2 regions of the Ensifer canadensis genome follow, and region 1 is predicted to be linked to the other one. Evidence: riboswitches for the same ligand, from Rfam matches in the RefSeq annotation. Region 1 holds a riboswitch; the other holds the start of a gene.
What was found. Region 1 has a riboswitch for FMN ahead of J3R84_RS04925 (DMT family transporter). Riboswitches for the same ligand answer to the same signal wherever they lie in the genome.
Positions count from the first base shown of each region.

Region 2: linked by a shared signal. The riboswitch ahead of J3R84_RS11390 (6,7-dimethyl-8-ribityllumazine synthase) and the one ahead of J3R84_RS04925 (DMT family transporter) in region 1 are both predicted to bind FMN.

Region 1 is NZ_CP083370.1:1,004,587-1,020,729, reverse strand. It holds gene J3R84_RS04950 (ATP-binding protein) at 1-249, opposite strand, end outside; gene J3R84_RS04945 (metallophosphoesterase family protein) at 249-1,526, opposite strand; gene J3R84_RS04940 (HAMP domain-containing methyl-accepting chemotaxis protein) at 1,903-3,741, shown strand; gene J3R84_RS04935 (MarR family winged helix-turn-helix transcriptional regulator) at 3,925-4,398, shown strand; gene J3R84_RS04930 (esterase-like activity of phytase family protein) at 4,493-6,688, opposite strand; gene J3R84_RS04925 (DMT family transporter) at 6,787-7,695, opposite strand; FMN riboswitch at 7,773-8,025, opposite strand; gene hupB (DNA-binding protein HupB) at 8,148-8,423, opposite strand; gene lon (endopeptidase La) at 8,646-11,066, opposite strand; gene clpX (ATP-dependent Clp protease ATP-binding subunit ClpX) at 11,445-12,722, opposite strand; gene clpP (ATP-dependent Clp endopeptidase proteolytic subunit ClpP) at 13,017-13,649, opposite strand; gene J3R84_RS04900 (phospholipase D family protein) at 13,941-15,500, opposite strand; gene J3R84_RS04895 (endonuclease/exonuclease/phosphatase family protein) at 15,523-16,143, opposite strand, start outside.
Region 2 is NZ_CP083370.1:2,334,692-2,350,834, forward strand. It holds gene J3R84_RS11370 (ABC transporter permease) at 1-659, shown strand, start outside; gene J3R84_RS11375 (ABC transporter permease) at 656-1,444, shown strand; gene J3R84_RS11380 (ABC transporter ATP-binding protein) at 1,449-2,510, shown strand; gene J3R84_RS11385 (TfoX/Sxy family protein) at 2,705-3,058, shown strand; FMN riboswitch at 3,225-3,374, shown strand; gene J3R84_RS11390 (6,7-dimethyl-8-ribityllumazine synthase) at 3,466-3,939, shown strand; gene J3R84_RS11395 (low temperature requirement protein A) at 4,180-5,457, opposite strand; gene derI (D-erythrulose-4-phosphate isomerase) at 5,815-6,252, opposite strand; gene J3R84_RS11405 (triose-phosphate isomerase) at 6,295-7,062, opposite strand; gene J3R84_RS11410 (DeoR/GlpR family DNA-binding transcription regulator) at 7,059-7,844, opposite strand; gene J3R84_RS11415 (sugar phosphate isomerase/epimerase family protein) at 7,949-8,887, opposite strand; gene J3R84_RS11420 (TIGR01459 family HAD-type hydrolase) at 8,902-9,741, opposite strand; gene J3R84_RS11425 (FGGY-family carbohydrate kinase) at 9,738-11,024, opposite strand; gene J3R84_RS11430 (class II aldolase/adducin family protein) at 11,021-12,073, opposite strand; gene J3R84_RS11435 (glycerol-3-phosphate dehydrogenase) at 12,086-13,618, opposite strand; gene J3R84_RS11440 (2-hydroxyacid dehydrogenase) at 13,618-14,655, opposite strand; gene J3R84_RS11445 (FGGY-family carbohydrate kinase) at 14,652-16,143, opposite strand, start outside.

The DNA.
Region 1 (16,143 bases):
GGTGCGGCCGGCCGCCTCGATCGTGCCGCCAACCCGCATCGTCTGATAGGCGTGCAGAAAGCCGTAGGAGCTGTAATGCTCGATGCCGAAGAGCAGGTCGAGGAAGCCCGAAAACAGCGTCGACTTGCCGGCCTCGTTCGGGCCGTAAACGATATGCAGGTCTGGCCTACCTGATATCGCCGGACCGAAGTCGAGGCGCCGCTCGGTAAACTTGCCGTACCGCACCAGGTCGAGTTCGCGCAGCCGCATCAGCGTGAACCCTCGCCTGCATTGCCATGAAGGTGTGCGAGCACCTCCGCAGCACCGGAGACACCGGCATCGAACGCCAGTCTTTCGACCGCCGCCTCATCCGGCGCCAGAACCTGGCGCAGGTCCGGCGGTAACTGCTGCAGCAATTCCTCGACCGCAGAGCGCACTTCCTGACGGAAACCGTGGGCCGGCAGGACATCGCTGCCGACAAGGGCCGCCAGTTCGTCGACCGGATCAGCCATAACCGCCCCCGCCTCTGCACCAGGACTGCGGCAATCGAGCTCGATTTTCTCGACCCAGCAGCCGCCGTTGCCCGCAGCCACATTGTCGATCTCGGCCCGGAGCAGATCGCCATCACGGCGCATGCGCCAGGAAAGCGGCGTCGCGCCAGTCAGTGTCAGGCGGAAGATCACATTGTCGGCAGCGGTCGTCTCGCGCGACTGCAAGAAAGCGTTCCCGACCGTATCAAGCATATCGCCCCACTCGGAAACGCCGGTGAGGTCAAGGCTGATCCGCTCGAAGGTGGCAAGGCCGATTGCCCGCTCCTCGATCGAAACCCGCCCTTCGTCGGTCACCGTCACCAACGTCACGCCCTTGCTGTCGGCTTCGTTGATGTCGCGCCCCTGCGGCATGCCCGGCATGACGACGAAAGGTTCGCTGGCATGGACCTGACGCTGATGGACATGGCCGAGCGCCCAATAGTCGAAGCCGTGCGCCTGGAGATCCGCCACGCTGCAGGGAGCATAGAGGTCATGGCCGGCAGCGCCGGCGAGGCTCGTGTGCAACATGCCGATATTGATCGCGTCGGCGACCGGTGACTGAAAGGACGGCAGCAAGCTTTCCGACGCATGGGCGTTCGCAAAGCTCACACCATGGATATAGACATCGCGGCCGCTCTCCAGCGTCTTTGCGAGGACTGCCTTGCCGCGGCCCTTGAAGACGTGTGTCGATGGCGAGAGCGTCAGCTCGTTCGTCACTTGCGATTGGGCATCGTGATTGCCGCGGATGATGAAGACCCGGATGCCGGCCTCGTCGAGCCGGCGCAGTTCGCCAGCGAGAAACAGCGCGGTGTTCATCGAGGTCTGGCTGCCATCATAAAGGTCGCCGGCGATCAGCAAGGCATCGACCTCTTCGGCAAGGCAAAGATCGACGATCCTCACAAGCGCTTGCCTGGTCGCACCGCGCACGATGTCGGCGAGCTCGGCATTTCGAAGCGCAAGGCTGCGCAGCGGGGAATCAAGATGAAGATCGGCGGTGTGAACGAAGCGGAAGGACATGGCCGACCATGGCCCGTGGGAGCAGCACCCGTCAATGCGCCGGACACCGTCATCCACGCGGATGCGCCCGTCACTCGCCGTTATTTCAGGGCAGTTAAGTAAAGCCAGCGCTCATACGTAATGACTGGAGTTTCGACTTGAAACGTTCTGCCGCAAAAGCGCGCGCCCCTATGTGCAAATATCAGATTATACTCACTTTAATCGATTAGCGCTTTTGTAAGAACTTGTTGGCTAGGTTCCGCTCGGCTGCATTTTGCGTGCGGCCAAGCACAGGAATGACTCCCTGCTTCGGCATCCGCTCCGTCATGACGATCAAGAGCCGGAACGACTTATTCATGCACAAGCTTTTACGGACGCCGTTCCTCCGGAGTTATTCATGTCGCGCCTAAAGATATCACACACCCTTATTGCCCTTTTCCTGATGGTTGGCCTCATCGTCACCGTTCTGGCCGTCGCCTCGCTTGGCGGCATCAAGATGATGAACGAGCGCAACAACGAGATTGCCACCACGTGGCTGCCGCGTGTCTCGCTCTCGCGCGCACTGGAAACCCAGCTTTCGGACACACGCATGTCGTTTGCCCGGCACCTGATCTCGCTGACCCCCTTCGAGAAGAAGGCGGCCGAGAAGGTCATCGGCGAAACCGTAGATGGCTTCAACAAGCTTTCGGACGAATACGCCGCCCTGATGGTCAACGACGCCGACAAGGCAGCACTTGAAAAGGTCAAGAGCGCCTATGAGGCCTACCTCTCGGTTTCCGCCGGCATGGTCAAGCTCTCCAACAATCTCGAGAATATGAAGGCGCAAAGCGTGTTCAAGGTCGAGATGCGCGAGAGGGAACAGCAGGTCGACCAGGCGATCAAGGAAATGCGCGCGCTCAATCTGGCCGGCGCCGACGCTGCCGTTGCTGACAGCTCCACCACGCACGACCAGATCCGTATGATCGAAATGGCTGTCATCGCGGTTGCGGCTCTCATCGTCCTCGGCGCTATTTTCTACGCAATCCGCGGCATTGCCCGTCCAATCCAGATCATCACCCGCTCGATGGCAGGTCTCGCAAATGGCGATACGGCCACCGCCATTCCCTATGGCGTGCGCAAGGACGAGATCGGCGAGATGGCGCGCGCCGTCGAGGTCTTCCGCGAGGCGGCCATCTCCAATCTTCAGCTCGAGGAAGATGCCAAGGTCCAGCGTTCGCAGGCAGAGGCCGAGCGTCACCGCGTGACCGAAGAGGCCGAGGCGGCCGCACAGCTCCGTCTGCAGGAAGCGACAGCCGGCCTTGCAACCGGTCTTCGCCGCCTGGCGGCCGGCGATCTCGCCTTCCAGCTCAACGAACCTTTCGCACCGGATTTCGAACAGCTGCGTCACGACCTCAACCAGGCCGTTGCCCAGCTGGCCGATACACTGGCTGCCGTCTCCTCCAGCTCGGGCAGCATCGACAGCGGTGCACGCGAAGTCAGCCAGAGCGCCGACGATCTGTCACGTCGCACCGAACAGCAGGCCGCGTCGCTGGAAGAAACGGCAGCCGCCCTCGACCAGATCACGGTCAATGTCGGCAGCTCGTCCAAGCGCACCAACGAAGCCCGCGCCATTGCCAGCCAGGCAAACGAAAGCGCCCACAAGTCCGGCGCCATCGTCTCCGGCGCAATCGACGCCATGGGCCGCATCGAGCATTCGTCGAGCCAAATCTCCAACATCATCGGCGTCATCGACGAAATCGCCTTCCAGACCAACCTGCTGGCGCTGAATGCCGGCGTGGAAGCAGCGCGCGCCGGTGATGCCGGCAAGGGATTTGCCGTCGTCGCCCAGGAAGTGCGCGAACTCGCACAGCGTTCGGCCAATGCCGCCAAGGAGATCAAGGACCTGATCCGCAATTCAGCGGTGGAAGTGCAGAGCGGCGTCAAACTCGTGCGTGAAACCGGCGAGGCTCTGCGCACGATCGAAGGCTTTATCGTCACGATCAACCAGCACATGGACGCGATCGCCGTTTCGGCACAGGAACAGTCCGCCGGGCTTTCCGAGGTCAACACCGCCGTCAACCAGATGGACCAGGTGACCCAGCAGAACGCCGCAATGGTCGAAGAGGCGAACGCCGCAAGCGCGACGCTGGCACAGGAGGCCGGCCGTCTTCGCGAACTGATCGCTCGCTTCACATTGGCCCAGGATTCGGGCCACGGTTACGCGCCTTGGACCGGCTCATCGCGCCGGGCAGCATAGTCCGAACGGGTGAAATTCTTGGCACTACAAGTGAAACGGCCTCCGGAAACGGAGGCCGTTTCTTGCTTGCGGAGGTCGTTACCGTGAAATTGCAGAGGTTTTAGTCGACAAATGTAGCAATTGTAACTATCAATAATGTTGCTGCCATTTGACATGGCACCTCACAATTTTCCAACGATGATCATGAAGAAGACATTCGAAGTTTCCGACAGACTGTTTGAGCTTTATCACCGCGTCCACCGGCTCGTGAACGAGTCGATGACGGAGGAAGGCGTTTCGCTGGCGCGGAGCAAATTCCTGTTCTTCCTGAGCAAGCTCGGCCCCTGTCGCTCGACGGATATCGCCTGCGCGCTGAACTTTGCGCCGCGCACCGTCACCGAAGCGATCGACGGCCTCGAGCGCGACCGATTGGTGATGCGCAAACCCGATCCCGAGGATCGCCGCGCCAAGATCGTCTCGATCACCGACACGGGACGCGTGATCCTGGAGGCAGCCGAACACCCGCGCAAACAGCTGATCGAGGAGATCTTCTCCGCGCTCGACGACAAGGAGCTCGGTCAGCTCTTCGATATCGTCGGCAAACTCGTCGACAAGACCGACGAAATTCGCAAGCGCAAGGATGAGGCCGAAGCAGCACAGATTGCGGTCGCTCGCTAGGCCCGCCCTTCCCCCAGCCTTTACAGATAGCCGAAACAGAAAGAGGCCGGGACGTCATGTCCCGGCCTCTTTCGTTTTTCTCCTGGCCCGACGATTACATCGCGTCGATGGCACCGATGGAGAAGAACAGTGTCTCGCCGGAGGAATCGTCGACGCCGTCATTGTCGGTGACGACATAGCCGTTGCCGGCGGCATCGACGGTGAAGCCTTCGACCTTGTCGACGACGTAACCCTTCAGGGCCCTCAGATCGGGAAGGAGGTCGCGAACCTCTTCCTTCTTGACGACAGGAAGCTCGCCGCCAAGGGCTGCCGGCTTCAGGTCGGCAAGGGCGACACGGTAGAGCTTCTTCAGCTTGGCTGCCTGGCCGATCAGGTTGTCTCGCTCGATGATATAGGCATAATCGCCGTGGACGGAGATTTCCGACAGGCCGACCCAGCCGCCATCCGCCTTCTCGAGCGGATAACGCACAGCACCCCATTCCTCGCTCGACGGCTTGTAGGAGACGAGCTTGACGAAGCCCTTCTCGTCGTCCTTCCATTCGCGCTGGACGGCCATCCAGAGAACCTGATCGTCGCCTTCGCCGACAACCGTTACACCCTCGAAGCCGAAGCGGCTCTCGCCTGCACGCAGAGTTTCGGGCAGGGCGATCTCCTTCTTGATCTCGCCCTTCTTGTTCACACGCAGCAGCGCGTGGCTGTAGAGCTTGTCGGCGTTGCCTTCCGAAGCGAGCCAGAAGCCCCCTTCCCCATCATTGGCGATGCCTTCGATGTCGAGCTTCTGTGCCGGGGCGCCATCGCGGGTGATCCGAAGCGTCTCGGTGATCAACGCCGGCTTCTGCGTCGCATCGATGGTGAAGATGGTCGGCTGCGATGCATAAACCGAATCGTTGACTGCGCGCAGGAAGCCCGGCTTGTCGGCAACGGCTGCGAGGCCCGACAAGGCTCCGAAGCCCACCGGCAGACCATCCTTGTCCGCCGAACGGATCTGCGGATAGGCGGCTTCACCTTCGCCACGCTCGTAGATCATCACATGCGAGCGAGCGCCGCCGTCTTCGCCGAGATCGACCTCGTTGGCGGTCGCAAGCAGATTGCGCGACGGGATCGCGACGGCACCCTCCGGCGAGATGCCCGACGGCAGCAATTGCAGCAGTTCCGGCTCGGCGCCGGTGTCCTTGTAAACGCCGACGACGGATGCACGTTCGGCAAGCACGAAGAACAGATTGTCTTCGCCGAACTTGGCAGCCTCGAGGCCTTCCGGCTCGACGCCCTTGGCCGACGAGCGCTTCTCGGGATAGTGGCCGATCGAAGCGATCTCGTGTTCGAAACTCGCACCCGATTCGAACAGGACCTTACCGGCCGTATCGAAGATGGTGAAGCCGCGCGAACCGCCCTCATAGTCACCTTCGTTGGCGACGACGATGCGATTGTCGTCGAGCCACTTGACGGCGTCAGGCTCGCGCTTGCGGCCCGGTTGCTCGTCCATGAAGGCGATAGCGCCGTCACGCTTGGCGTCGATGTCCCTAAGGTCGACCGCGCCAGCGGAGAAATGCGTCTTTACCGTCGCCGACTTGCCGTCGATGATGACGATGTGGTTGTTCTCCTGCAGCGTCAGCGCAATCTCGTCCTTGCCGTTGAAGGACACGAATTCCGGCTCCGGGTCGTCGCCTGCAACCTCGGCAAGACCGGTGAGGGTCACGTGCTTGATCGTCGCGCAATCGGCACCACCATCCTTCAGAGACAGGATCACCAGGTCGCCGGCAGGCATCTGCGGGATCTTGCCGTCGTTGACCTCTTCATCGCGCTCATTCTCGATCGCGATCGCAGCAATGGTCCGGTCCTTGTTGACCGCGACGGAGTCCGGCTGGCCGCCGAGATCGCAGGTCGACTCGACCTTCTTCGAGGCAACGTCGACGGTAGCGAGAAAGCCGGAAGGCTTGGTGAAGCTTTCGCGTGTGTTGACCGCGATCAGGGCCTTGGTACCGGCGACGGTTACCGAGGTCGGCTCGCCATCGAACGACACGATACCGGCCGCCTTCGGCGCCTTGGCGTCGGTGATATCGATAAGGCCGATGCGCTTGCCCGGGCTATCGGAATAGATCAGCGTATTGCCGTCTTCGGTGGCGGTAATGATTTCCGCGGATGTCGCGTCCTTGCGGGCATCGCCCTCCGGCAGATTGTCGGCAACGGCGAAGGACGCAATACGATTGAACACCGGTTCGGCGGCAGCCGGAAAGGCAACGGACGCAAGAAGTATGGCGGCAAGTGCCGTTCTGCATGATGAAATGGTCATGAAAAATCCCCCATGTCGAATATTCAAAACAAGGGGGTTCTGCGGGATGGCGATGACAGGCGCATGACAGTCCCGCGCCTTTGTTGTGCAGCGTTGTCTTACGCGGTCGCGCGCTCGCGTTTCATCTCGTTGCGCATGATGAAAAGCGAGGCGCCGAGGATCAGGACCGCCCCCAGCCACAGATAGCCGCTCGGCGCATAACCGAAGACGAGCCAGCCGGCGAGAACGTTGAGCGGTAGCTTGAGATCGTCGAAAGGCTGCACATACGCTGCGTCTGCGACGGTATAGGCAAGCGTCAACAGATACTGTGCCACCACGGTCAAAAGCCCCGCCAGCACCAATAGCGCAAGGATAGTTCCACTCGGCACGACAAACCCTGCCGACAGCGCCAGCACACCATTGATCGGCGTCAGAAGCACGAGCAACCAGACCGTTATCGTCTCAGGGCGCTCGATGCCTGTCAGGCTCTTGGTGATCAGCGACGCCGCCCCCCAGAGCAGCGCCGAGAAAACCGGCAGCAGCGCTGCCCAGGTGAAGCTTTCCGACCAGGGCTGCAGGATGATCGTGGCGCCGGCAAAGCCGACTGCCGCCGCTGCCCAGCGTGCCGGACCAACGCGTTCGCCCAGGAAGAGCCGCGCACCAAGAATGATGAAAAATGGCGATGTCATCACCAGCGCGATCGCCTGCCAGATCGGAACAGAAGCCAGGCCCGAAACCCAGGCCCCTACGCCGAGCGCCGCAAAGGCAACGCGAATGACGTGACGCCAGGGGTAATCGGTGCGCATGGCCGACAGGCCGGCGCGAAACAGGAACGGCAGGGAGAAGACGAGTGCAAATGCATATTGCCAGAAGGCAGTCGAGGTGGCGGAAAAGCCGAGTTGCATCGTCATCCATTGCGTGACGACATTCAGGAGAGCAAAGGCGACGCCGGCCAGTATCATCCAGGCCGCACCGGCCATGGCACGGGAGGTGAAAAGTGCTTGGGTCGTCTCGCTCATGTCCTTCATCCGCAAACAGGGACCTACACAAATCAGGACACATGAGCGCAGGATGCGACGACGGACCGCCCGCCCGTCGCACCCACGATCATTCTCTTTCATCCGGACTGTGACCGTCGGCTCCGGAATCGCACCGGATCTGCTAACCTTCCGACACGACAGCGCCTGAAGTGCTCGCGGGCTTGGGCCTGCTGCATAATTCCTTAAATCCAATCCGATTTAAGGAGAAAATTATGCAGCAGCTTTCAAGTGTCACAGCGTCCGTTGCGCGTCATATTTGACGCGCGGCGCTGAGCCCTTACCGCCGGTGGGGAGTTTCACCCCGCCCTGAGAACAGGGCTGAGCCGTAGACCAAAGACCGCGCTGCTGCAAGGGCAGCCGAAACGCAAAAGGGTCCGGCGTGAACCGAACCCTTCAAGACTTGGACGGCCGGCCTCGTATCCGGCCGTCAAGCAAACCTATCAGCCGTTAACGGCATCCTTCAGGCCCTTGCCGGCCGTGAACTTCGGAACGTTGCGTGCCGGGATGTCAACTTCAGCGCCCGTGGACGGGTTGCGGCCCTTGGAGGCTTCGCGACGCGAAACGGAGAAGTTGCCGAAACCGACGAGGCGAATGTCGCCACCGTCCTTAAGTTCAGCCTGGATGGTCTCGAAAACTGCATCAACTGCGGAAGATGCGTCGGTCTTGGAAAGTCCGGCCTTCTCAGCAACGGCAGACACGAGCTCATTTTTGTTCATGTTTCCACCCCTTTCAAAATGGTTCGAAACGACTGTGTTTTTAAGCCGCGGCGGCTTGCGCATCGCCCGCGTCTTGCCATTCCCAATTGCGCCTAATCCCTTGGAATGCAAGGCTTGCAGCATGCTTTTACAACAAAAAAGACCGGCCAGAGGCCGGTCTTCCTTGTTTTTCTGCCAAATGGGCCTGACGGGAACACAATTGCACCCGCCCGGTCCTGTCAATCAGTGGGCGATGGAAGCGCCCGCTTCGTCCTGCGAATCAACCGCGGCGACGGTTGCCGGCTCATTTGCCGGGTCCCATTCGATCGGCTCCGGGACGCGGACCAGAGCGTGCTCGAGCACTTCACCCATCCGCGAAACGGGGATGATCTCCAGCACGTTCTTCACGTTGTCCGGGATCTCGGCGAGATCCTTGGCGTTTTCCTCGGGGATCAGCACCTTCTTGATGCCGCCGCGAACGGCCGCCAGCAGTTTTTCCTTCAGTCCTCCGATCGGCAGCACGCGGCCGCGAAGGGTGATCTCACCCGTCATCGCCACGTCCTTGGAGATCGGAATACCGGTCATGACAGAGACGATCGCTGTTGCCATGGCAACACCGGCCGACGGGCCATCCTTGGGCGTCGCGCCTTCCGGCAAGTGCACGTGGATGTCGCGCTTGTCGAACAGCGGCGGCTCAATGCCGAAGTCGATCGCCCGCGAGCGGACATAGGATGCCGCCGCCGAAATCGATTCCTTCATCACGTCGCGCAGGTTGCCGGTGACGGTCATGCGGCCCTTGCCGGGCATCATGACGCCTTCGATCGTCAGCAGTTCGCCGCCGACCTCGGTCCAGGCAAGACCTGTGACCACACCGACCTGATCGTCGCGTTCGGCTTCGCCGTGACGATAACGCGGTACGCCAAGGTAGTCCTGGATGTTGCCGGCAGTGACTGCCACTGCCTTGGCCTTGCCCTTGATGATCTCGGTTACCGCCTTGCGGGCGAGCTTCATCAGTTCGCGCTCGAAGTTACGAACGCCGGCTTCGCGTGTGTAGGTCTGGATGATCGCCATCAGCGCACCGTCGGTGACCGAAAACTCTTTCGGCTGCAGCGCGTGATCGCGGATCGCCTTCGGCAGCAGGTGCCGCTTGGCGATTTCCAGCTTTTCCTCTTCGGTGTAGCCGGCAATACGGATCACTTCCATGCGGTCCATCAGCGGCGCCGGAATGTTCAGCGTGTTCGCCGTGGTGATGAACATCACGTTGGACAGATCGTATTCGACTTCAAGGTAGTGATCCATGAAGGTCGAGTTCTGTTCTGGATCCAGCACCTCCAGCAGAGCCGAGGACGGGTCGCCACGGAAGTCCTGGCCCATCTTGTCGATCTCGTCGAACAGGAAGAGCGGGTTGGACTTCTTCGCCTTCTTCATCGACTGGACGACCTTGCCGGGCATCGAGCCAATGTAGGTGCGGCGGTGACCGCGGATTTCGGCTTCGTCACGAACGCCACCCAGCGCCATGCGCACGTATTCGCGGCCGGTCGCCTTGGCGATCGACTTGGCAAGCGAAGTCTTGCCGACGCCCGGAGGGCCGACGAGGCACAGGATCGGGCCTTTGATCTTCGTCGAACGGGCCTGGACGGCGAGATATTCGACGATGCGCTCCTTGACCTTGTCGAGGCCGAAGTGATCGACGTTGAGCACTTCCTCGGCATGGTTCAGATCGGTCTTGATCTTGGACTTCTTGCCCCACGGCATGCCAAGCAGCCAATCCAGATAGTTGCGCACGACGGTTGCTTCCGCCGACATCGGGCTCATCTGGCGCAGCTTCTTCAGCTCGGCGTCGGCCTTTTCGCGCGCTTCCTTGGAAAGCTTGGTCTTGGCGATGCGCTCTTCGATTTCGGCCATCTCGTCGCGGCCGTCTTCACCGTCGCCGAGTTCCTTCTGGATCGCCTTCATCTGTTCGTTGAGGTAGTACTCGCGTTGGGTCTTCTCCATCTGGCGCTTGACGCGCGAACGGATACGCTTTTCCACCTGCAGGACGGAGATCTCACCTTCCATGAAGCCGAGCGCCTTTTCCAGGCGCATCTTCACGCTGGTGGTTTCCAGCATTTCCTGCTTTTCGACGATCTTGATCGATAGATGCGATGCGACGGTGTCGGCAAGCTTCGAATAATCTTCGATCTGGCTCGCGACGCCGACGACTTCCGGAGAAATCTTCTTGTTGAGTTTCACGTAGCTTTCGAATTCGGAGACGACCGAGCGGCTGAGCGCCTCGATCTCGACCGGATCTTCTTCCGGCTCGTCGAGCGCCTGTGCGGACGCTTCGTAGAATTCTTCGCGCGGCGTGTAGCTGTCGATCTTGGCGCGCGTGCGCCCTTCGACCAGCACCTTGACGGTGCCGTCGGGCAGCTTCAGGAGCTGCAGGACATTGGCAATCGTGCCCACCTGGTAGATCGCCGAGGCTTCCGGATCGTCGTCCGTCGCGTTGATCTGGGTGGCAAGCATGATCTGCTTGTCGGTCCCCATGACTTCTTCAAGCGCACGGATGGACTTTTCACGGCCGACAAAGAGCGGCACGATCATGTGCGGGAAGACTACAATGTCGCGAAGCGGCAAGACCGGATAGGTCGCGCTTTCAGTCGCCGGAGACGTTTTGCTCGTCATGTCATTTCCTTTCCGTCCCGATTTCGGGCCCGTTCCCGGGAGCCACAGCGGCACTCCCGGTTGTCATATTTTCCACATGAAAGTGGAGTGCTAGAGAGTCCTTTTCAAGGCTCGCCGCAACATCCACCATCAGTGGCCGGGTCCTTCTGACTACGCTTTATTGCTGTTGCGTACCTTGCGACGGAAAACGAGGCTTCAAGGATATGCAACGGCCGAGGCCCTCTACTGAATCGTCACATCATTGCGTTGTTAAGACACTTTAGCAACAACCGAATTGTTAAATCGTCCCCCGCGCAAGCCATCTCAACAACTAAGTGCAAGGCCATGAAAAAGCCCGCACGAGGCGGGCTTTTTCAGGTCCGATCTGTGGGCCTGCGATCAGGCCGAAACGTTCGCCTTCTCTTCCGAGCGCTCGGAATAGATGTAGAGCGGCCGCGCCGCACCCTTCACCACCTCGTCGGAGATCACGACTTCGCGAACGCCTTCGAGCGTCGGCAGCTCGAACATCGTGTCGAGCAGGATCTTTTCCATGATCGAGCGCAGGCCACGGGCGCCGGTCTTGCGCACGATGGCGCGACGGGCGATCTCGCGCAGCGCGTCCTCGTGGAAGGTCAGTTCGACGTCCTCCATCTCGAACAGCCGCTGGTACTGCTTGATCAGAGCGTTCTTCGGCTCGGACAGGATCTGGATCAGCGCGTCCTCATCGAGGTCTTCGAGCGTTGCCAGAACCGGCAGACGGCCGATGAATTCCGGGATCAGGCCGAACTTAACCAGATCTTCCGGCTCGAGTTCGCGCAGAACTTCGCCGACGCGGCGATCTTCCGGCGAGCGAACCGTCGCGCCGAAACCGATCGACGTCTTCTCGCCACGGGCGGAGATGATCTTATCGAGGCCGGCGAAGGCGCCGCCGCAGATGAACAGGATATTGGTGGTATCCACCTGCAGGAATTCCTGCTGAGGATGCTTGCGGCCACCCTGAGGCGGCACCGAAGCAACAGTGCCTTCCATGATCTTCAAGAGCGCCTGCTGCACGCCCTCACCGGAAACGTCACGGGTGATCGACGGGTTGTCGGATTTGCGCGAGATCTTGTCGACTTCGTCAATGTAGACGATGCCGCGCTGGGCGCGCTCGACATTGTAGTCGGCAGCCTGCAGCAGCTTCAGGATGATGTTTTCGACGTCTTCACCGACATAGCCGGCTTCCGTCAGCGTCGTCGCATCGGCCATCGTGAAGGGCACGTCGATGATGCGTGCAAGCGTCTGTGCGAGATAGGTCTTGCCGCAACCGGTCGGGCCGACGAGCATGATGTTCGACTTCGCCAGCTCCACATCGCTGCCCTTGGCCGCATGGGCCAGACGCTTGTAGTGGTTGTGCACGGCGACCGAAAGAATGCGCTTCGCCTGCTGCTGGCCGATGACGTACTCGTCGAGGACCTTGATGATTTCCTGGGGGGTCGGAACGCCATCGCGGGACTTGACCATCGAGGTCTTGTTCTCTTCGCGAATGATGTCCATGCAGAGCTCGACGCATTCATCGCAGATGAAGACCGTCGGTCCGGCAATCAGTTTGCGGACTTCGTGCTGGCTCTTGCCGCAAAACGAACAATAAAGCGTATTCTTCGAGTCACCGCCGTTGCTACCGCTGACCTTGCTCATTTCCATTTCCTTCCAGCACGCCGGACATCTTCGGAAAAGATATCACGGACCACTCAATTCGCCCCGCGCAAAGACCTGCGCCGCATTAAGAGGGCTTCCGGGAGTACTCACCGTATCAGGGCATTTTGCCCAAGATTCGGCCGCAACGACTCTCCCACCTAACTCTGAACCCTATGTCTTCACAGCTCAATAGAACATTAAGGGGTCATCTTAGCGGCTTTACCCCCTCGATAAAGCCCTTTCACCATTACAATTGTGTCACAATTGCATCTATCGTGACACAAAAGCGCGTTATCACGCCTGCTCTGCAGCCTCGATCGCTTCGCGCGACGTGATGACCTTGTCGATCAGACCCCAGTCGAGCGCTTCGTCGGAACTCATGAAATGGTCGCGATCGAGCGTCTGTTCAACCTCTTCGTAGGTCCGGCCGCAATGCTTGACGTAAACCTCGTTCAGGCGCCGCTTCATCTTGAGGATGTCCTTGGCGTGACGCTCGATATCAGAGGCCTGGCCCTGGAAGCCACCGGACGGCTGATGCACCATGATGCGCGAGTTCGGGGTGGCGAAACGCATGTCCTTGTGGCCGGCAGCCAGCAGGAGCGAACCCATCGAGGCGGCCTGACCGATGCACAGCGTCGAAACCGCCGGCTTGATAAACTGCATGGTGTCGTAGATCGCCATACCGGCGGTAACGACGCCACCCGGCGAATTGATGTAGAGAGCGATTTCCTTCTTCGGGTTTTCTGCCTCGAGGAAAAGAAGCTGGGCGCAGACGAGCGTTGCCATCTGATCTTCGACCGGACCGGTCAGGAAGATGATGCGCTCTTTCAGAAGGCGCGAAAAGATATCGTAGGAACGTTCGCCGCGGTTGGTCTGCTCCACAACCATCGGCACCAGCGCCATGGCGGTATCAACTGGATTTCTCATATCGAACCTTCATCAATCGGGCCCGCAATGCCTTTGCGAACCGGGAATCACAGGATTAGCCTTCTGCCCCTACATAGAGTGTCAACACCCTTCACTTCAAGTCGCCAACCTCCGATAACCTTAATCGGCGGCGCCCTTCCAGCCTAAGAACAGCGGTCCTCCACACGTGATTGCTGATAGAACATTTTTTCGCCGCCGCCTTTGCCAACGCCCTGGCTTTTGCGCTTTCCGCACAGCATTCGCCACCGCTGGGTAAACGGACGGTAAACGGCGCGCCCGCCACGGCGGACCTCAAAGCTGCGATTCGATCGGCAGGATACGGATGATCCCGGCGATAACGCGCCTCAGCAGGCTGGCGTCGGGCTCGCGCCGCAGCCGCCGCTCGGTCCCGTTGGTTCGGTCACGCCAGACGAGCCGCGCACCTTCAAGGCTTAGCCGATAACTGACGGACGGGGCCGTCTCGTCCTCAAACATCGTGGCGAGTTCGCCGGCAAGTGCTGCATCCACAAACACAACGCCCATTTCGGTGTTCAGCGATGCCGACCGCGGGTCGAAATTCATCGAACCGACGAAGCCGTTCAGACCATCGACCACAAAGGCCTTGCTGTGCAGGCTCGCATTGCGCCGGCCAAACAGCGACATACGATGACTCTCGACCGTATCGCCCTGCTCTTTCAGTTCGAAAAGCTCGACACCGGCGCGAACGAGGTTTCGACGGTACTTCACATAGCCACCATGAACGGCCGCGACGTCGGTCGCAGCCAGTGAATTTGTCAGCACCGCGACGCGGATGCCCTTTTTCACAAGCGCCGTCAGTTCGCGCGTCCCGGCCGTGCCGGGAATGAAATAGGGCGAAATGATGCGCAGATCGTTCTTTGCCGCCTGGATCAGCGGGAAGAGTTCGCGCAGCAGCCAGTTCTGCCGCTTTTGCATCAGCGCCTTCTCGGGCGGGTCGGCCTCAAGGCGAACGTTGTCGATCCAGTACAGCCTTCTCGAGCCGCTATAGAACGTCTCTTCGGCCATCGCGTCAGTCACGCGCTCCAGATAGAAACGGGCGGCAGGCGTGCGCGCATGGGCATCGAGCGCCTCCCTCAGCGCCGGCAGATATTGCTTGCGGGGGGTGCGCAGTTTGGCGATCGGCAGCACGGACGTGCTGTTCCAATAGCGATCGAACATTGCCGTTGCCTGATCGACCACCGGCCCGATCATCCAGAGATCGAGGTCACGAAAGTTTGAAAGCTCGGCCGCGTCGAAATAGGCATCGCCGATATTGCGCCCGCCGGCGATGGCCAGGCGCGCATCGGAAACCCACAGCTTGTTGTGCATGCGGCGTGTGGCGCTGAAAGCGCGGATGGCCATCTCGAAACCCCGGCGGATACGATCGGTGCGGGCACGGCTTGGATTGAAGAGCCGGACCTCAATGTTCTCGTGGGCATCAAGCGCGATGCACATCCGGTCGTGGATGCCGGCGTTGATATCATCGAGCAGCAGGCGGACGTGGACGCCGCGGTCGGCAGCCGTCAGGATTTCACGCGTGAGCAAGAGACCGGTCAAGTCATCCTTCCAGTAGTAGTATTGCAGGTCGAGGCCGCGGCCGGCCCTGCGAGCCGCATGCGCCCTGACGACGAAAGCTTCGATGTTGTCAGAGACCAGCGATATGCCGTTCTTTCCGGAACGGGTGCGAAGCAGCGGGCCTATGGCCCGATCGAGTTCGGTATCGGCGTCAGCGACAGGGAGTGCAGCAGACGGGTCTCCATGGGGACGCCGACCGAAGCGGCCATAGACATAGAAAATCGCCGCACCGAACGCGCCGCCGATGGCGACAACGGCAACAATGACAAAGGACAACATCACCTGCCCGCCAGAAAGTGTCTCAGGCCGATCCGGCCCGGCTCACTTCAATCCGTTCGTTGTTATGGTCTTCCCGCTTGCCGACCTTCAGATCGATCGATGCCTTGACCGGCAAATGATCGGAAGCGATGCGGGCCAGAGGAGAATCGTGCACTGCGACCGATGTCACCAGGCTGTGCGGGTTGCCGAGAACGCGATCGAGCGGCAACAGCGGAAAGCGAGAGGGAAAGCTCGCGACGGTCGCATGCGAGGGGTCGAAGACGGGGCTAAGGAAGGACAGCGACGACCGTTTGCCCATGCGCCACTCGTTGAGGTCGCCGATCAAAAGCGTGGGTCGCCCGCCCGCATCGGAGGCCGCCTCGATGATCGCCTCGGCCTGTTGCGCGCGGGAATGACGAAGCAATCCGAGATGGGCGGCGATCACGCGCAGCGGCCCCATCCTGAGGTCAAGATCGACAACGAGCGCTCCGCGCGGCTCGACACCCGGAAGTTTCAGTTGCTGTACGTCGGAAACCGCACCTTCACGCAGAAGCAGCACATTGCCGTGCCAGCCATGCCCCTTGGTGGAGAAGCCCGAGATCGGAACGGATACGAGATGCGCTTCGCGCCGCAGATGTTCCAGATCGAGGAGCCCTGCCCGCTC
Region 2 (16,143 bases), 1.3 Mb from region 1:
TCTCGATCGCGTCCTCGATCGGCGGCGCGCTGATCGGCTTCTTCCTCGCCTGGGCAATCGTGCTCGGCGGCGTGCCGACCTGGATCCGCTCGGGCCTCCTGACCTTTTCGGGCGTCGCCTCGAACTTCGCCGGCGTGCCGCTCGCCTTCGCCTTCCTCGCGACCCTCGGGCGCACCGGCCTCGTCACCGTCTTCCTGCGCGAATGGTTCGGCTTCAATCTCTATTCGACCGGCTTCAACCTGCTGTCGTTTTTCGGATTGACCATCACCTACATGTATTTCCAGATCCCGCTGATGGTGCTGATCCTGACGCCGGCGCTCGATGGTCTGAAGAAAGAATGGCGCGAAGCCTCTGAAATCCTTGGCGCCTCGACCTGGCAGTACTGGCGCATGGTGGCGCTGCCGATCCTGTGGCCGAGCCTGCTCGGCACCACGCTCCTGCTGTTTGCCAACGCCTTCGGCGCGATCGCCACGGCCTATGCCTTGACCGGGTCCTCGCTCAACATCGTGCCGATCCTGCTCTATGCGCAGATCCGCGGCGACGTGCTGCACAATCCGAACCTCGGCTATGCGCTGGCGCTCGGCATGATCGTCATCACCGGCATCTCGAACGTTCTCTATATCTGGCTGCGTATGCGCGCCGAACGGTGGCAGAAATGAAAGCACAACGTCTCGGCGCCTGGATCGCCATCGCCATCGGTGCAAGCTACTTCATCATCCCGCTGCTGGGCACGCTGGAATTCTCGCTGCGCATGCGCCGCGGCGAATACTCGTTCGACGCCTATCGCTCGGTCTTCTCCGACCTGCAGTTCCGCGAGACCTTCGGCTATTCGATGATGATGGCCGTGTTGACCATCGTCTTCGGCATGCTGCTGGTGGTGCCGACCGCCTATTGGGTCCGCCTTCGCCTGCCGCAGGTGCGCCCGATCATCGAATTCATCACCCTTCTGCCGCTGGTCATCCCGGCGATCGTCATCGTCTTCGGCTATCTGCGCCTCTACAACTCCTCGTCGTGGATCCCGCTGACCGGCTCGATCTCCGGCACCAATGCGCTGTTGATGTTCTCCTACATGACGCTGTCCCTGCCCTACATGTACCGGGCGGTCGATACCGCGATGCGGGCGATCGACGTCCGCACGCTGACGGAAGCCGCCGAAAGCCTCGGCGCCAAATGGCCGACGATCCTGTTTCGCTGCATCTTCCCCAACGTCATGAGTGGCGTGCTCTCCGGCGCCTTCATCACCTTTGCGATCGTCATGGGCGAATTCACCATGGCCGCGCTGCTCAACCGCCCGGCCTTCGGTCCGTACCTGCAGCTCGTCGGCGCCAACAAGGCCTATGAGCCTTCGGCGCTCGCGGTCATCGCATTCGCCATCACCTGGCTCAGCATGGGTCTGATCCAGCTCGTTTCCCGCATCCAGAAATCCGCTCCGGCCAAGGCTTGATCACATGGCATTCCTGACACTGAACAATATCCAGAAGTCCTTCGGCCCGGTTCAGGTCGTGCACAACTTCAACATGGTCATCGACAAGGGCGAGTTCGTTTCGTTCCTAGGCCCGTCAGGCTGCGGCAAGACGACGATCCTGCGCATGATCGCCGGCTTCGAGACGCCGTCGGGCGGCACGATCACCATCGACAGCAAGGACCAGGGAACGCTGAAGCCCAACCAGCGCAACATCGGCATGGTGTTCCAGGCCTATGCGCTGTTTCCCAACATGAACGTCAACGACAACGTCGCCTTCGGCCTGAAAGTCGCCGGGGCGCAGAAGTCGGAGATCGATACACGCGTCAAGCAGATGCTGAGCCTGATCAAGCTCGAGCACCTGGCCGACCGCTTCCCCTACCAGCTTTCCGGCGGCCAGCAGCAGCGCGTGGCGCTCGCGCGCGCCCTCGCCGTCAAGCCGCAGGTGCTGCTGCTCGACGAGCCGCTGTCGGCGCTCGACGCCAAGATCCGCGTGTCGCTGCGCGAGGAAATCCGCCAGATCCAGCAGCAGCTCGGCATCACCACTGTCTTCGTCACCCATGACCAGGAAGAAGCCCTGTCGATCTCCGACCGCATCGTCGTCATGAATTCCGGGCGAGCCGACCAGATCGGCACGCCGTTCGAGATCTACAACACCCCTGCGACCCGATTCGTCGCCTCCTTCGTCGGCACGCTCAACATCATCGAAGCCAAGGTCGCCGACCCGGCCGCCGGTGCTGTCACCATCGGCAACCAGCAGGTGTCGCTGAAGGAGCCGATCGCCGGCATGAAGGGTGGCGACAACATTTCGCTGGCGCTGCGCCCGGAGGCAGGCTCGATCGCCGACAGCGCCAGGGGCGACACCGCGCTGACCGGCGAGGTGGTTTCGACCAGCTTCCTCGGCTCGGTCATCCGCACCAAGCTGCGCATCGGCGGCGACGTCATCTCCTTCGACATGTTCAACGACCCCGGCCTGACGCCGCCGGCCTTCGGCTCGAACGTCACGCTCCGCTTTGCCGCCAAGGACCTGCTCGTCATCCGCGAGTAGATCTCCAGCGTCCCCCTACAGCGCGTGAGTCTTGTTACGCGCAAAGGTCGCTGTAGCGCTTTGAAGTGCTGCATGTTTTTATCCCTAAATCGAATAGGATTTAAGGAAACATGCAGTAGCTGCCTTGCCCATGCCGTGGAGAGATTGCCTGAACCGTCGAATGAAAAACAGCGCATTTTGCACCGGCGGCCGCCATGACTAAAGCGCAGCCGAGTGCGTTCGTCACCCATATCCACGAAGAACTCGCGGATATCGGTCCCGTTGACATAGGCCGCTTCTTCGGCGGTTGGGCCTATCTTGTCGCTGATCGCCAGTTCGCCATCAGCATCAAGGATCGCCTCTATTTCAGGGTTGATCAGCCCCTGAGAGATGCGCTTCTCAGCGAAGGATGTCAGCCGTTCACCTACAACAAGGGCGGCAAACCGGTGGTCGTGCACCGCTACTACGAAGCACCGGTCACTTGCCTTGATGACAGGCAGGCGCTGCTCCATTGGTCCGCACGCGCGATCGCCGCCGAAGACGAAGCCCCGCGTCGCGTCCGCAGATAAATGTCTCGTGGCGGCGACGCGGCACGCGGCCGAGGTCAGACTACGGCGGCTCCCGACGGGAACAGATTTGTCCGGGAGCGATACGGCACGGAAAAAATCTGTCGCGATTTCCCGGATTTTCGTCGCGTCATGCGTTTGACCAGGCACGGCCGATCTATATAGTCGCTCTTGTTCTCAGGGCGGGGTGAAACTCCCCACCGGCGGTAGCGATCGAAAGATCGAAGCCCGCGAGCGCTTCGGAGGTCTACTTCGGAGGTCAGCAGATCCGGTCAGATTCCGGAGCCGACGGTCACAGTCCGGATGGAAGAGAGCAAGCAGGAACGTGGACCCCACACCGGGGTTTCGCGCGCGTGCATGTTCGCCCGACGGGAAAATTGGAAACGCCAAACCCTGGAAGGCTTGAGACCATGACTATTCTTTCCCACCCCACCGCCAAGATTGCGATTGTCCGTGCCCGCTGGCACGCCGACATCGTCGACCGCTGTGTCGATGCCTTCGTCGCCCAATGGACGAAGTTCGGCGGCAGTGCCGCCGACGTCGAGATCTTCGACGTGCCAGGCGCGCTGGAAATCCCGCTGCACGCGCAGAAGCTTGCCAGGACCGGCCGTTACGCCGCGATCCTCGGCACCGCCTTCGTCGTCGATGGCGGCATCTACCGCCATGACTTCGTCGCTGGCACGGTGCTCGACGGTATGATGCGCGTCCAGCTCGATACCGACGTGCCGGTGCTGTCGGCCGTGCTGACGCCGCACAATTTCCAGGAAAGCGCGCCGCTGATCGCCTTCTTCCGCGAACACTTCGTCGCCAAGGGCGAAGAAGCCGCCAATGCCTGCGCCCAGATCCTCGACGCCCGCGCCAAGCTGGCGCTGCTCAACGCCTGATCTGCTGGCGGGCCGCAAGCCCGCGCCGTATCCGGCCGCCACCCCTCATCCGGCCTGCCGGCCACCTTCTCCCCGCCTGCGGGGAGAAGGCTAGGGTGAGGGGCAAGGCTCGCTCAGCGCTCCGATGCGCAACCATCGAGCCGCTTCGCGGCGCCTGCTTGAATCAACCTCTGAACCACCTGAATCAAGCCGCCAGCAACAGCCGGCAAACCGCTGTTTCGAATAGCCAATTCCCGGCGTTCAATGCACCGGCTCTGCCTCATCAAGGCACCGTTCCAGCGCCGCCATCCGGTGGCGATGACCGACCGCCTCGAAACCGACGACGGTCACGAACGGCGCAAACATCAGAATGATCAGGCAGATCGCCATGTCGACGCCCGCCATCGCGGCCGCGATCGACGCCGCAAGCAGCAGCATCGTGCCGGCGAGCAGCCAGGCATGAAGCGGTTCCGACTGCCGCAGCAGATAGGCATACATGCCGTAGACCAGAGCGATATAGGCCGCGACCGGGACCGCCACCGTCAACACGGTCGCAAGCGACCCGATATGCGCCTTGTGCTCGATGTAATAGGCGGCGACATGCAGGCCCGCACCGGTCGCAACGATCGCGGCGAAAATGAACATGTGACCATAGCCCCAGACGAAGGAGCGTCTGCGGTGCACGTGCAGGACCTCGGCACTCGGCAACAGGAAATAGATCCACCACATGCCGAAGGTAAGCCCGGTGCCCGCAAGGCAGACGAGCGCCACGTCGAGGTTCCAGCCCTCCCCATCCACCACCGCCGTGATCGAGGCGACCGTGCCGACGACGCCTTCTCCGAGCGCGATGATTGCCAGAAGGCCGTAGCGTTCCGCAATATGGTGGGCATGCCAGGGCGTGCCGCCATGCCGCGTCTCGGCGATATAGGGCCCGAGCATCTCGATGACGGTGAGCGCCACGACCATGGCGAAGGTGACAACGATCGAGAAGTCGACGAAGATCTGCACGACCCAGCCGAGTTGCGCAACCGTGATCGCTACCACATAGGTCATGCAGGCCTGCCGTCGTGCCGGATCTTGGCCGGCGGCGCGCAGCCACTGGAAGATCATCGCCACCCGCATGACGACGTATCCGAGCACCATCACGCCATTGTCGAGATGGGCACCCTCGTCGACCGAGCGGAACATGGCGGGAAGGCCGATCGCCAGGATCAGCACGCCGACCATCTGCACCATGGTCACGCACCGGAACACCCAGTCGTCGGTGTCATAGGCGGAAGCAAACCAGGTGAAATTGATCCAGGCCCAGCAGATGGCGAAGCTGGCGAAGAAGAAGCCGATCAGCCCCGCCTTGAAATGTCCTTCGGCCATCAGATGCGCAAGCTGCGATGCCGCAAGGCTGAAGGCGATGACGAAGGTCAGGTCGAACAGAAGCTCGAGCGTCGTGGCTGTGCGGTGGTGTTCGTGCGTGTCGCGGCCGCTCATGCGCGCCAGGCGGTGGCTTCCGGCATGCGGCGGTGTCGTTGGGGCGTCGGGCATGGGGCGGCATTCCTCGCTGACGTGACGATATGCAAGCATGTTCAAATATTTACAGAAGCTTCGTCAAGCCGGCAGTGCCCCGGCGGTCTGCCAAAACACCCGACAGCGCCGCGCCTCAAACATGACGCGCAAACGACGCTGAAACGAATTAGGCAGTGGCAAATCAGGAAAAGACGCCCGGCATCTCTGCCGGGCGTCTCGCCGCGATGCGCGAGGGAGGATCAACGTGCATTGCGGTATTAGAGCATTTCCAGGAAAAGTGCGAATCGGCTTTCCGCCAGGAAATGCGTAAAAACAAAGAGATAGAGCGGGTCTGTGGCTCCGTTTAAACCGGAAACGCTCTAGCAGTTGGCTCGCTTACTTCGCCGCGTCGAGACGATCGATCGCGTCGACATTGCCGGCCGACGGGCCGTTCGCGTCGAATTCGGAGGCGAGCCAGGTATCAACGATCGACTTCGCCAGCTCCGGCCCGATGACGCGCGCGCCCATGGTGATGATCTGTGCGTTGTTCGACTTTGCCGCCCGCTCAGCGGAATAGGTGTCGTGGGTCAGCGCGGCGCGGATGCCCGGCACCTTGTTGGCCGAGATGCAGACGCCGATACCGGTGCCGCAGAACAGGATGCCGCGCTCGTTGTCGCCATCGACGATGGTCTGCGCCAGCTTCTGCGACAGGTCGGCGTAGAAACCGGACTGGCTGAGGTCGCTGACTTCGAGGTCGGCCTTGCCCTTGAGATGGGCGGCGATGACGTCGAGCAAGGGCTTGCCGGCGCTGTCTGCTCCGATTGCGATCTTCATGATTGTTCCTTTCCGTCTTGTTGATCTGCGGGGTACGAGGGCTCAGATCGCCTTCGAGACGCGCTGCAGAATGTCGAGATAGCCATTGACGTCCCAGGCGGAGCGGCCGATGAACAGGCCGTCGATGTGCCCCTGGGTGATCAGTTCTTCGCAATTGCCGGGATTGACGCTGCCGCCGTAGAGGACGGGAACGCGCACGCCGAGCGCGCCTTGCGCCACGTCGGCGATCCGCTTATGGCGCTCGTCGGCATAGTCTGATGTTGCCGGAATGCCGTTGACGCCGATGGCCCAGACCGGCTCGTAGGCGAGCAGGATCGTCGCCTTGCGCGCGTCGCCTTCCAGCAGTTCCAGCGCGCCTTCAACCTGCCGCTTCAGGACGGCATCCGCCTCGCCCGCCTCGCGCTCGGCGAGCGTCTCGCCAATGCAGATCAGCGGCACCAGGCCGTGGCGCACCGCCGCTGCCGTCTTCAGGCCCACGGTACGGTCGGTCTCGCCGAAGTGCTCGCGCCGTTCGCTATGGCCAAGCTCGACCACATCGAGGTTGCAGTCCCTCAGCATCACCGGCGAAACCTCGCCGGTCCAGGCGCCGGCGTCGTCCCAATGCATGTTCTGCGCACCGACCTTGACGCCCGTTTGCACGAGCCGTTCCTTGACCTGTCTGACGGCGGTAAAGGGTGGAATGACGAAACGCTGGATGCGCTCGTCGCGCGCTCCGTCCGCTGCGGCCAGCCTCTCGGCAAAGACCATGGCCTCCGCCAGCGTCTTGTTCATCTTCCAGCTTGTGCCCACCCAGAGCTGCGGCTTGTTCATGCTTTCTCCGATGCTTTTCGATTGTCGACCGTCACCAGGGGGATTCCGGCCTCGCGGAGCGTCGCGGCATGCTCATCCGCCACCTCGGCGCCGGTCAGCACCGCATCGAAGGCGTCGAGCCCTGTCAGGAAATGCAGGGCGGAACGCCCGAACTTGTCGTGATCGACCATGAGATATTTGCGCGCCGCCGACTTCACCATCAGCCGCTTGGCCTGCACGACCTCCTGGTCCTGGTGGAAGGCTGCCGTTCCCGCGACTGCGGAGCTGGAGAGGAAGGCGATATCGACGCGCAGCGAGCGCAGCGCCTCTTCGGTGACGATGCCGAAAAAGCCGTTGAACTTCTTGCTGTACTGGCCGCCGAGCGCGATGACGTTGATGCCGGGCGCACCGGACAGACCGGTGATGACGCCGAGGTTGTTGGTGATGACGGTCAGCGGCCTGATGTCCCTGATGCAGCCGGCAATCGCGCCGGCCGTCGAACTGTCGTCGATGAGGATGCTCTGCCCCGGCTCGATCAGGCTCGCCGCATATTCGGCAATGCGGTTCTTCTCGGCGGCGGCAATCTTCTCGCGGTAGCGGAAATCGCTTTCGAACTGCGGGCTCGACTGGATCGAAGCGCCGCCATGCACCTTGCGCAACAGGCCAGCCTGTTCGAGATCGTCGAGGTCGCGATGCACCGTCATCTTGCTGACGCCGAAACGGAGTGACAGATCCTCGACGGACGCCGTGCCGGCCTCCATCAAAACATCCATGATCGCCTGTCGCCTGTCTTCCGGCTTCATCGTCATCCGCCTCGATCCCGATGCCGCGAGAGCGCGACATCACACCTGAGAAGATAACACCTTTATGTTATATTTCAATCTAGCTAATGATACTTTGTGATATTTCAGTGTGATTTTGATGATCGGTTGAACCCGGTATCGATGTAGGGCTCCCAGAACTCCACGGATTCGCGGATCATCTCCACAACGTTGTGGTCGGTCGGTTCCCGCTCGCGGAAGGACAGCTCCAGGCAGATCTCGTTGTCGGTGCCGCCGCCGGCCTTGACCGCATCGATCAGCTTCTCCGGCGTGATGCGGCCATCCCGGTTGTAGGCAGCGGTAAACGGCCAGTGCCCGCCCTTGTTCATCGACGACTGCTTGATGTGGATGATCGGCGAGCGCTCGGGAAATGCGCCCGCCCAGGCATAGGGGTCGATGTCATCGGGGTCGTCGGAGGTGACGTCGCCATGGTCGATATCGACCATCATCTTCATTGGGAGCGGCAACTCCGCCTCGGCGAGCCGCCGGTCGAGCGAGCGGCACTCGGCGATCGTGTGGCCGAACTCGCGCCCGACCGACATCGGCTCCCAGAACACATAGGAAAGACCGGCCGCCTTGCCGTGTTCCGCCACGTCGCGCCAGCAGTCGATGGCGATCTTCATCATCTCCTCGCGCCGGGCCGGGTCGTCATAGTCCCTCAGCGTGAAGATCGCAAACTGCGTGCCCATGCCGGATGCGCCAAGCTCGGCGGAGATATCGGCAAAGGTCTTGAACCAGTCGACATAGTAGCGTCGCACATCCGGGTCGGGGTGGCCGAAGTGGTTGAGCCTGCCATAGGGCCCGGTCATGCCCGAGGTGATCCTGACGCCGGTGCGGCTAAGCGCTGCCCTGAACTGACGGATGGTCTTGGAGATCGTTGCCGCCGGCCAGCCCGGATTGACGAACTCATGCGTCAGCTGCACGTAGCCGATGCGGATCTGCTCCCCGATTGTCTCGATCAGATCATCAGGCTCGGCAAAACGATTGACCAGCGGATTGGTGTTGAGCGACAGCGTGAAAGCCAAGACCGTACTCCTGACTACCAGAGAAATTTCGGGAGGATGAAATCGGGCGTGGCGCCATGCTCGGCAAAGAGTTTTTGCCGCTCCTTGTCGGAGGCATGCTCCAGTATCCCGGTGGTCACCAGCGCCGACTCAAGGCCGGCACTTGCCGCCCCGGCGATATCGTGTTCGATGCTGTCGCCGATTGCGCAGACGCGCGACGGATCGGGATGACCGAGAAAGTCGAGGGCAAAATCGTAGATGTCGGCGAATGGTTTTCCGATCCAGCGCACCGTGCCGCCGAGTTCCTCGTAAAGCTCCGCAATCCGCCCAGCCCCGAAAGCCATTCCGCTCTTGGTCAGCATCACCTTGTCGGGGTTGGTGCAGAGGCACGGCACGCCGCGCCGTGCCGCAGGCGCCAGCAGCGCCTCATAGTGCGACAGCGGCAGGACATCGCCTTCGCTCGCAGCCAGAAGCACGAAGTCCGCATCCGCGCCATCTTCGGTGCGCTCGAGGTCGAGCCCGGTGAGCGGCGACAGATCGCCGTCGCGGCTGACCAGCAGGCACTTTTTCGGAGGCCCGCTTGCCTGCCCGCCTTCCTTTTTCAGGATCTGCCACGCCACTTCGCCCGAGGTCAGGAACCAGTCCCAGCTGCCGGCGACGAAGCCGAGATCGACGAGACGGCGGTCGTTTTCCGCCGAGCGCTTGCCGGAATTCGAGAGAATGATGATGCGCTTGCCCTGATTCTTCAGCCGCACCAGCGTTTCGGCAGCACCAGGATAGGGCCTGCGGCCGTCGCGCAGCACGCCGAACTGGTCGATCAGAAAGGCGTCATAACGATCGGCGATATCGCCGAGGCCTGAGATGACAGTACTCATAACACACCTGCCTGTCTTGCACCGGCAAGCGCCAGCCGCGCCGTGCCGGCTGCGGCCTCTTCCGAACGTACCGTCAGGAACGGCACGCCGAGCTTGCGCGCGCGGATTGCCGACCACGCCGCATTTCTTGCACCGCCACCGACGGTGCGTATGGAACCGAGCTTGGGTCCGCCGAACGATGTCAGCCTGTGATAAGCAAGGCTTTCGATACCGGCGATGCCTTCGAAGATTGCCTTCAGAAACATCGCGTCATCCTCGGGTCGCGGCGTCAGGCGTGGCTCAAGATTCGGATCGGCGATGGGGAAGCGCTCGCCGGGCTTCGTCAGCGGGTAATAGTCGAGCCCGCTATCGACAGCCGGATCGATGCGGGCGGAAAGCTCATCGATGCGCTCTGCGGAAAAATACTCGGCCAGAACAACGCCTCCCGTATTCGATGCGCCGCCCGCCAGCCACATGTCGCCGATCCGGTGGCTGTAGAGGCCATATTCCGGGGCAAACAGCGCCCGGTCGGAAAGCACCTTCACCGTCAACGTCGTGCCGAGTGCGCTGACGCCATCGCCCGGACGATCGGCACCGGTCGCCAGAAACGAGGCACAGCCATCGGTCGTGCCGGCGACTAAAATGACATCCGGCGTCAGGCCGAAGGCTTCGGCTGCGGCCGCCGATATCGTCGCAACCGGCGCACCGGCCGGCAGCACCTCCGGCAGGAGATCGATGCGCGCGCCAGTTCGTGAGATCCACTCCGGCCAGCACCGCGCCACCGGATCGTAGCCGGTCTTCAAGGCATTGTTCTCGTCGGAAACGTCGTAGAGCCCGGTAAAATGCCCGGCGAGCCAATCGGCCTGATGGATGACACGGAAGACATCCGGCACCGATTGGAACAGCAGCACCTTGGCAAGACCGGAGGTTGCCCCGTGGGCGGCACTTTCCTTCGGTGCATGGGCGGCAATTGCGTCCAGCATCGTCCGGTCGGAAACCGGATCGTTGTACATCATCGGCGTGGCAAGCGGCGCACCGTCGGCGGAAACGGGCAGCATCGTGCCCGAGGTTCCGTCGATGCTGATGGCGCGGATCCGTCGACGATCGACCGCCTCGAGCACCTCGCCAAGCGCCGCCCGCACCGCCTTCCACCAGCCGACCGGATCGCGGTGGTCATCGGAAAAAGCGGCGAGCTTGGCCGCACCAGAGGCGACGATCGTGCCGTCAGGCACCATCGCCACGGAGCGCGCGCCCGACGTGCCGATATCGATGCCGACAACAAGGGCGTTCTGATCTCCACTCATTGCAGCGCCTGCCCTGCCCGGTTGAGCTTCTGGCGATATTTCTCCGCGTCCCAGCCGAGCAGTTCGGCGTTCTCGGCATCGCTCAGATAGCGAAGACGCCCATTTGCGGGAATGCGGGCCGTCACGTCGGCAAGGCAGCGCGCCATGGCGAGCGCGCCTGCGGAAATGGTCTTCTCGACCAGTACCCCCTTGCCGGGAAACAGCAGAAGCGGCGGCAGGGTTTCGCCACGTTCATTCCTGGCGGTCTCGATCGAAACGGCGGTTTCGCCCGGCGCGGCGATGACGGACCCCTTGCCGAGGAAGATGACATGGTCGGGATAGAGGCTGCCGCCGGCAGCAATCCGGCAGCTTTCGAGGTCGGTTGCGACCGCATGCAGTCGTGCGTCGTCGGGCAGGCAATAGCCACTGTCGACCGCAAGGCGGGACAGTGCCGCGAGATCGGCTGATGGCGCCGCCCGTCGCTGCGTCGTCAACCGGCGGGAGACCTCGGTCAGAAGGATTGCCGCATCGGCGACGGTCTCGGCGGCAACTGCAAGGCCGTGATTGCCGAGGATCAGCACCGACGTCTTCTCCTGCAGCCGCTCGGCGATCGCCTTGGCAAGCGGCAGCCCCGGCCGCGCATAGGGTACGAAGACATGCGGGATACCCGTCAGGCGTTCGGCAGCGATGGCCGCACCGATCGTCTGCACGGCGGTCGCGATGGTTTCGACGCAATGGACATGGATCACCACCTTCTGCGGCATCAGCGCATGTACCGTCGTCTCGATCGACGGCCTGAGGCCGGAAGGGTTCATTTCGGAGATGACGAAGTCCTGGGCTTTCTCGGCCGCGGGATCCATGCGATCCAACGCTTCGAGCAATGGGTCGAGCGCCACCGGCACCATGACGTCGCGCTGGCGCGCATGGGCAAGCCAGAGGCCGGAGGCCTTGATCCAGAGCGTGCCGACCTCCTTGATCGACGTGTTTCCGCCCGCCCCCTGCACCAGCAGCGGGTCGGCGCCGACCCGCGCCGAGATATCAAGCAAGGCCTCCAATTCCAGACTGCGCATTCCCACTCTCCTTCAGGCCGCCACTTGCTGGCGTTCCAGCCAGCCGGCGAAAGCCAGCCTCTCGGCCTGTGTCATGTGCAGGCCGTGTTTCGTCCGCCGTTCCAGTAGGTCTTCAGCCGTCGACGCCCATTCGTTGTCGATCAGGAAGCGCGCCTCGCGCTCGCGAAACAGCGGGCTGAAGACAGCGCCGAGGTCTTCGAGCGATTTGGCATTGCCGATCAGATCGTGCGTGCGCGTGCCGTAGAGCCGCGCGTAATGCTTGGCGAGGTCGGCCGTCAGCCAGCGATAGCGCGCCTTGAGATCCCCAAGAAACTGCTCGAAATCGGCATTGGCCATGTCGCCACCCGGCAAATGCGCCTTGGCGGTCCAGGCCGCACCCATCTCAGGGAAGAACGGTTTCAGCCGCTCGAGCGCATGTTCCGACAGCTTGCGGAAGGTGGTGATCTTGCCGCCGAAGACGGAGAGAAGCGGCGCCTGGCCGTTGGCCGCATCGACCTCGAAGATATAGTCGCGCGTCACCGCCGACGGGTTTTCGGCATTGTCGTCATAGAGCGGACGCACGCCGGAGAAGGAGTGGACGATATCGTCTTCGGTCAGTTGCTGCTTGAAGTAGCGGTTCACCGATTTCAAGAGATAGGCGATCTCGTTGCCATCGGCGGATACGTCCTCGGGCCGCCCCTCATAGGGGATATCCGTCGTGCCGATCAGCGCCAGGTCGTTCTGGTAGGGGTTGATGAAGATCACCCGCTTGTCCGGGTTCTGCACCAGATAGGCCTGCCGCCCCTCCCAGAATTTCGGCACGACGATATGGCTGCCCTTGACCAGTCGCACACTGCGGCTGGAATTGAGCCCGGCGATCCGGCCGATGACATCGTTGACCCATGGCCCCGCTGTATTGACCACGCAGCGCGCCTTGACCTCGGATTTCACGCCGGTGCGCAGATCCGTCATCTCCACCTGCCAGAGGCCGTCGACGCGACGAATGGCGCTGCAGGCGGTTCGGGTCAAGACGCGCGCGCCCTTCTTCTGCGCATCGAGTGCATTGAGCACAACGAGCCGGGCGTCATCGACCCAACAGTCGGAATATTCGAAGGCCTTGCGATAGTCCCGCTTGATCGGCGCACCCTCAGGCGCAGTGCTGAGATCAAGGCTGCGGGTGCCTGGCAGACGCTTGCGGCCGCCGAGGTGGTCGTAGAGGAACAGTCCGAGCCGCACGAGCCAGGCGGGCCTGTCGGCCGGATTGTGCGGCAGCACGAACCGCATCGGCCAGATGATGTGCGGCGCGGATGAGAGCAGCACCTCGCGCTCGATCAACGCCTCGCGCACCAGCCGGAACTCGTAATATTCGAGATAGCGCAGCCCGCCATGCACCAGCTTGCCCGAGCGCGAGCTTGTGCCTTGCGCCAGATCGTCCTTCTCGCACAAGAGGACCGAGAGCCCTCGCCCGGCCGCATCGCGCGCGATCCCCGCACCGTTGACGCCGCCGCCGACGACAAAAAGATCATATATTCCGGTCTCGGAACCCACGTTCTTGCCTCCCGTCATCAGCACGGATTGACCGGCGGCAGGCCGGCGATGTAGCGGCGCACCTCTTCGGCAGCCATCTCGGCGGCGTAGGTGACGGTGCGAACAGAAGCGCCGGCGATATGCGGCGTCAGTGTCACGTTCGGAAGCTGGAGCAGTGGCCAGTCCTCCGGCACCGGTTCGACAGAGAAGGTCTCGAGCATGGCCGCCGACAGGTGGCCGCTCACAAGGTTCTCATAGAGCGCGTGGTAGTCGCAGAGCGGCCCGCGCGCCGTGTTGACGAAGATTGCACCGGGTTTCATGTTCGCGAAGGTCTCGGCATTCATCATGTTCCGGGTTTCCTCGGTGACGCGCGGGTGCAGCGTCACAAGGTCGGAGCGCGACAGGAGGTCGTCGAGCGCCACATGCTCGACGCCGGCGTTGAGATCGTCGGCGCTCAGCTGCACATAGGGGTCATGCACCAGAACCTTTGTGCCGAAGGCCCGCAGCAGCCGCACCACCTTGGTGCCGATGTTGCCGTAGCCGATGACGCCGACGGTCATTTCCGAAAGCTCACGGCCGGTGCGGTCGGCGCGGTAGAGGTCGCCGCGCCACTCGCCCTTGCGTAGCGCCTCGTGGCCGGTGCGGATCAACCGCGTCTCGGCGAGGATGGCGCCGAGCGTGAACTCGGCAACGGCGCTGGCATTGCGGCCGGGCGTATTGACGACGCTGATACCGGCGTCGCGTGCCGCCGACATGTCGATATTGACGGGCCCGCCACGCGAGACGGCAACGAGCTTCAGCCCGGGAAGCGACGTCAGCATGCCGCGCGAGAGCGGCGCAAGCTGCGTCACCAGGATTTCCGCGTCGCCGATGAATTCGACGATATCGTCCGCCTTCCCCAGATATTCCTTGAGACCGTCCATGCCTTCGACGGCGTAACCATGCTCCATCGGCACATCCGGCCAGGGCAGCTCGAGGGTGCGGATCTCATGGCCGTCGCCGCTTGCTTCGACGATCTTGTCGCGAAACACGTCCGGCAGCATGAACCGGTCGCCGATGATGGCTATCTTTTTCATTTCAGTTCTTCCTGTTGTGATCCCGAGGCAGCATCCTGGGAAAGTGCGTGCCACACGGGTCGAAGCGCGATGCGCGACTGCTGGTAGGAGGGGAAGAGGCCGTCGTAACGGCGCGCAAGCGCCGCGTCGGCGGGCTCGGCAGCGCGCTGATGCGGCGACACCCAGTCACGCACGCATTCTGCCATCGAGGGGTAGATACCGAGGGAGACGGCCGCGATCATGGCTGCTCCTGCCGCCCCCGCCTCCTCGCGCTCGCTGGTCTGGACACTGGCCCCGAGCGCACCACCAAGAATGCGCCGAAGCGAGGCGCTACGTGCGGCACCGCCGGTCAGCCGGATGCGGCCCGGAAGCGGCCCCATCTCGGCGTAGCAATCGCGCGCGGCCATGGCGAGCCCGTCGAACACCGCCTTCACCATGTCGCCGAAGCCGTGGGTGATCGAAAGCCCGACGAAGGAAGCGCGCGCCGAAGCGTCGACGAAGGGCCCGCGCTCGCCCGCATCCGAAATATAGGGCTGGAACAGGAGCGACGTATCCTTGGCCTCCGCCAACCAGCCGTCGACATGGGACAGAAGCTCGCCCTTGGTCTTTTCGACGCCCATGCCTTTCAAGAGGCCGCCGGCGACCGACAGGATCCAGTCGATGTTGAGCGTTGCCGCCATGTTCGACTGCATCTGCGCATAGGTGTCCGTGATCGGCATGCACATGGTGTAGCCGGTGAGATCACGGTTGAGCCGCACGTCGTCGGCGCTCGTGGCAAGGCGCATGTGCATGCCGGTCGAGCCGATGATCGAGCAGCCGGTGTCGGTGCCTGGATCGTAGAGCCCGGCGCCAAGTGCCGTGCAGACGACATCGACATAGCCGAGCACCACCGGTGTGCCCGTGGGAAGACCGGTGGCGCCGGCTGCCTCCGACGAAAGCAGGTGGTGCGACGTTGCCCCGTCGACGATCTCTGGCAGGAAATGCTTGAGCTTCTGAAGGCCGAGAAAACGGATGACGTCGTCGTTGTAGCTGCGGGTGCGGAAGTTGCCGAAGGTGAAGTTGGCTTCGGAGGGATCCGTGGCACGCATTTGCGTCAGCTTGAAGTAGAGCCAGTCCTTGCAGTGAAACGTGGTTGCAACACCGGACAGCATTTCCGGCGCGTTGTCGCTCATCCAGCGCAGCTGCGCGCCTTGCTGGCACGCGGCAAGCCCGGAGCCGGTGCTGGCGAAACGCTCGACATCGCCGCTGTCGCCACGTAGGCGCTCCACCGTGTCGCCAGCACGCGCGTCGAGCCAGAGCCAGCCTTTACCGATGGGATCGCCCGCTCTGTCGATCATCCAGGTGCCGTCGCCCTGCCCGGTCACCGCGATCGCCGCAACACGGCCAGCGAGGTTCTCGACCCTGGCCGAAAGCTCGGTCAAGGTGGTGACCGTGTCGGTCCAGGTGCGATTGAGGTCCTGCACGCTGCCGGTCCTGCCGACCGCCTCGTACGTGTTCGGCACCGATGCC